DNA from 2 places in the Streptomyces sp. NPDC001222 genome. Region 2 is predicted to be linked to the other one. Evidence: predicted binding sites of a transcription regulator. Region 2 holds the regulator's gene; the other holds the start of a gene.
What was found. Region 2 encodes HspR, which represses chaperone genes until heat shock. Its sites were predicted from a motif close to TTGAGNNNNNNNNNCTCAA; they were not measured.

Region 1 (2,454 bases), on a different contig from region 2:
ATCTCGGCCTCGTCGCGCACACCGCCGAGGGCGACGCGGACGAACTTGCGTCCCATGGCGTGCGCCACGGACTCGCCGAGGCTGGTCTTGCCCACACCGGGCGGGCCGACGAGCGCGAGCACGGCACCGCCGCGCCGCCCGCCGACGACACCGAGGCCCCGCTCGGCGCGGCGCTTGCGCACCGCCAGGTACTCGGTGATCCGCTCCTTCACGTCATCCAGGCCCGCGTGCTCGGCGTCCAGGACGGCCTTGGCGCCCCGGATGTCGTACGCGTCCTCGGTGCGCTCGTTCCACGGCAGTTCGAGCACGGTGTCGAGCCAGGTGCGGATCCAGGAGCCCTCGGGCGACTGGTCGCTGGACCGCTCCAGCTTGTCGACCTCCTTGAGAGCGGCCTCACGGACCTTCTCGGGCAGGTCGGCGGCCTCCACCCGGGCCCGGTAGTCGTCGGACTCCTCGCCGTCCTTGGCGTCGCCGTTCAGCTCGCGCAGCTCCTTGCGGACGGCCTCCAGCTGACGGCGCAGCAGGAACTCGCGCTGCTGCTTGTCGACGCCCTCCTGGACGTCCTTGGCGATGGACTCGGCGACGTCCTGCTCGGCGAGATGGTCGCGCAGCTGCTGGGTGGCGAGCTTCAGCCGGGCGACCGGGTCGGCCGTCTCCAGCAGTTCCACCTTCTGCTCGGTGGTCAGGAAAGGTGAGTAACCGGAGTTGTCGGCGAGCGCGGAGACGTCGTCGATGGCCTGGACGCGGTCCACGACCTGCCAGGCGCCGCGCTTCTTCAGCCAGCTGGCGGCGAGCGCCTTGTACTCCTTGACGAGTTCGGTGACCTGTCCGGGCAGCGGGTCCGGCACGTCCTCGTCGATCCTGGTCCCCTCGACCCACAGCGCCGCACCCGGACCGGTGGTCCCGGCGCCGATCCGCACGCGGCTCCGGCCGCGGATCAGAGCGCCCGGGTCACCGTCGGCGAGCCGGCCGACCTGCTCGACCGTGCCCAGCACACCGGTGGTGGCGTACGTGCCGTCGATCCGGGGCACGAGCAGCACCCTGGGCTTTCCGGGCTCCGACCGGGCGGCCGCCTGAGCGGCTTCCACCGCCGCGCGCACGTCGGAGTCACTCAGGTCCAGCGGAACCACCATGCCGGGCAGCACGACTTCGCCATCGAGCGGCAGCACAGGCAGAGTGAGCGATGTGGGCATCGAAGCCATGATCTCCCCTTCGGCAGTCAACTTGAGCTATGCCGACTCAATGCGCGGCACGGTCCCATTGTTCCCCCGGGCACGTTCGCTCTGAGCGATCACGCGATGGTCTGCGATTTCCGGGTGTCGGGCGGGGTGACGGATGTCCGTGCGCGTCAGTCCGACGGGCGTCCGTGCGCGTCAGTCCGACGCGCGTTCAGCGACGCGGCGGCCGGCGGAGGGGCGCCCGGTCACGGCGTCCCCTCCTCTCCGACGGCCGGCTCACGGTCCAGGGGCTCGTCATGACAGCCCCGGCCGCCGAGGCGCGACACCCTGGCCGCCCCGGGGCGAGGCGTCATGACCGCCCCGGCCCGCCCCGACCCGCCCCGACCCGCCCCGACCCGCCCCGACCGCCGGATCGCCCGGCCGGCCGTTCGGTTGCGGTCGGGCGGCCCCGGGGTCCGGGCGGAGTACGCCGGGCAGCGGCTGCGTCGCCACCCGCGCCGACGCGGGCGCCGACGGTGAGCCGACGGCCGCGGCGGCAGCGGGACCGGGCAAGGTCTCGGGATCCGCCACGGGCGGCACGGTGGCGATGTCGCCGGGGTCGGCGGCCGTGTCCTGGCCGCCCCCGCCGCCAAACGCCTGGCTCACCGCCTGGACACGGGGGAGCCGGGTCAGGATCACCGGAGCCGGGATGCCGACGACGATGGCCGCGTACCGGCCGCTGATCTGGCCGCGTACCAGCCGCTGATCTGTCCCGTCCCGCCGAAGAGCACTGCCAGGCCGGCGCCGATCGTGCTGTGCACGAGAGCCGCGACCACGTCGGCACCGGGGTCGGAGCAGTCCCGGACACGGGGTCTCGCCCCCCTCGCCGGACGGCGGCCGCCGATGGGCACTGCGGGCCGAACGCCAGTTCAGACTGGATGCAGAAGTCGAGGACTCCCCGCAGCGCTCCTCCCACCGCTCCCGGCAGGACCAGCGTCGGCACGTCCGCGCCTCCCGGTGTCCCGGCCTCCTCGGCACGTCCCCACCTCCCCCGGTGTCCCGGCCCCCTCGGCACGTCCCCACCTCCCCCGGTGTCCCGGCCCCCTCGGCACGTCCCCACCTCCCCCGGTGTCCCGGCCCCCTCGGCACGTCCGCGCCCCCCCGTGTCCCGGCGCCTCCTCGGCACGTCCGCGCCTCCCCCGGTGTCCCGGCCCGTCGGGGCTACGGCGTGCGGAGCCCGTACAGCGAGCGCAGGGCGAGGTGCGGAGCGCGAGAAAGACGGCCGGGCACGGCCGGG
Region 2 (2,454 bases):
ACGCCAAACGTGAGCTGCATCACGCATCGGCACATCTCTCACTCTCCTTACGTCGACCGACCCTTGCCGCACACCGCGCACCTCACACAAAGGGCAAGTCGTGGGGTCGTAAAGATCTGTCCAACCTCTTCCGAGTCTCGCGTGTCCTGGTCACGAACGCCTTTCCGCGTCTCGATCCGAGCAGAGGACCGAATGAACCCGGCCAGACGACGCGTCACCGCCGCGGCCGCCACCGCCGTCGTGCTCGCCACCGCGGGCGCCCTGCTCACCGCCGCCGCTCCCGCCTCGGCCGCGACCTCCTGCACCTCGCCGGTGTTCGAGCGGCAGCTCTTCGCGAACACCGGTCTCACCGGCACCCCGAGGAGGACCGACTGCGACAGCGCCGTCGACCAGAGCTGGAGCGGCGCCCCGGTCTCCGGGCTGCCGGCGGACCGGTTCGGCGTCCGCTAAACCGTCACCCGCGACTTCGGCTCCGGCGGACCCTTCGCCTTCGGTGCCGGCGGGACCGACGGGATCCGCGTATGCCTCGACGGCGTCCGGAAGCTGAACCTCTGGTCGGACACCCGCGGTTCGCGCTCGACGGGGCCCCACCTGACCGTCCCCAAGGGCACGCACACCCCTGCGGATCGACCATGTGAACCGGACCGGCAAGGCCGCCGTCGAGTTCACCTACGCACCGCGCGCTTCCGCCACCGTCGACAAGGTGAGGCCGCCGGCCCCGGGCGGGCGTCACGGTCGCCTACGACAAGGCGACCCGCAAGGCGAAGGTCTCCTGGGCGAGGAACAAGGAGATGGACCTCGCCGGCTACCGCGTCTACCGCCGCCCGAGGGGCGGCACCGGCTGGACGAGGCCGACCACGACGACGGCGACGACGACGTACGCCGACGCTCCCCCGGCGACCGGTCAGGTCTTCTCCTACGAGGTCCGCGCCCACGACAGGGCGGGCAACGAGCTCGGCCTGTACTACTACCGCGTCGTCCACACCGCCGCGTCGGGCGCCGAGAAGGCCGTGCGGAGCCAGGCCTACGGCATCCGGGACTCCTGGCTCCGACCGCATGCGAAAGGGGCGGTACCGGAACGAGGTCCGCTACCGCCCCTTCGGGACAGGTCAGTCGCCCTGCTGCTGCCGCTTGGGCCGCCAGACCACGAGCGCGCTGGTCTGCTGCACCTCCTGGTACGGCACCAGGTCGCGGCGGTACGAGGCGTGCACCGCCGCCTCGCGCTGACGCATCGTCGCCGCCGCGCCCTCCAGCGCGTCCTGGAGTTCCGCCACGCGGGACTGGAGCGCGACCACCTGGTTCTCCAGTTCGATGATGCGCTTGATGCCGGCCAGGTTGATGCCCTCGTCCTGCGACAACTGCTGCACCTGGCGGAGCAGTTCGATGTCACGGGCCGAGTAGCGCCGGCCCCGGCCCGCGGTGCGGTCCGGGGACACCAGGCCGAGGCGGTCGTACTGGCGCAGTGTCTGCGGGTGCAGTCCGGAGAGCTGGGCCGCCACCGAGATGACGTAGACCGGGGTGTCCTCGGTCAGCTCGTACGGGTTACGTCGACGGCCGTCCATCTCCTCAAGCTCCCTTCGCCGCCTGGAACAGCTCAGCCCGCGGGTCCTCGTCCGCGGTCGCCTCGCGATACGCCTCCAGCGCGTCACGAGCCTTGCCCGAGACATCCTTGGGGACACTCACCTCGACGGTGACCAGCAGGTCCCCGCGGGTGCCGTCCTTGCGGACCGCGCCCTTGCCGCGGGCGCGCATCGTGCGTCCGTTGGGCGTGCCCGGAGGCAGCTTCAGCGTCACCGGGGGCCCGCCCAGGGTGGGCACCCGGATCTCGGCGCCGAGCGCCGCCTCCGCGAACGTCACCGGCACGCTCACCGTCAGGTTGTCGTCCTTGCGGCCGAAGATTGGATGCGGATTCACATGCACGACGACATACAGATCGCCGGCCGGGCCGCCCCGCTCGCCGGGCGCGCCCTTGCCGCGCAGGCGGATGCGCTGCCCGTCGGAGACACCCGCGGGGATGCGCACCTGCATCGTCCGGGACGACTTCGCCCTGCCGCTGCCGTGGCAGACCTCGCAGGGGTTCTCCGCGATCAGACCGCGGCCCTTGCAGTCCGGGCAGGGGTCGGTCAGCGAGAAGCCGCCGCCCGAACCCCGCGCGACCTGCCCGGTGCCGACGCAGGTCGGGCACACACGCGGAGTGCCGTTCTTGTCGCCGGTGCCCGAACAGGCCTTGCAGGGTGCCTGCGAGGACATGCGGAGCGGTACGGTCGCGCCGTCCACCGCCTCCATGAAGCTGAGCGTGACCTCGGACTCGATGTCCTGGCCGCGCCTCGGCTGCGTACGCGTGCCCGCGCCGCCGCCACGGTTGAACAGGCCCCCGAAGACGTCACCGATGCCCCCGCCGAAGTTCCCTCCGGTGCCGGCCTGGCCGCCGAAGAGATCGCCGAGGTCGAAGTT

Region 1: the regulator HspR is predicted to act here: its motif matches at 1,225-1,243, upstream of lon (endopeptidase La).

Annotation. Positions count from the first base shown of each region.
Region 1 covers NZ_JBIAXT010000014.1:165,021-167,474, reverse strand. Annotated here, with positions in the region: gene lon (endopeptidase La) at 1-1,202, opposite strand, end outside.
Region 2 covers NZ_JBIAXT010000031.1:64,344-66,797, forward strand. Annotated here, with positions in the region: gene ACFY2Z_RS32080 (hypothetical protein) at 193-450, shown strand; gene ACFY2Z_RS32085 (heat shock protein transcriptional repressor HspR) at 1,110-1,562, opposite strand; gene dnaJ (molecular chaperone DnaJ) at 1,567-2,454, opposite strand, start outside.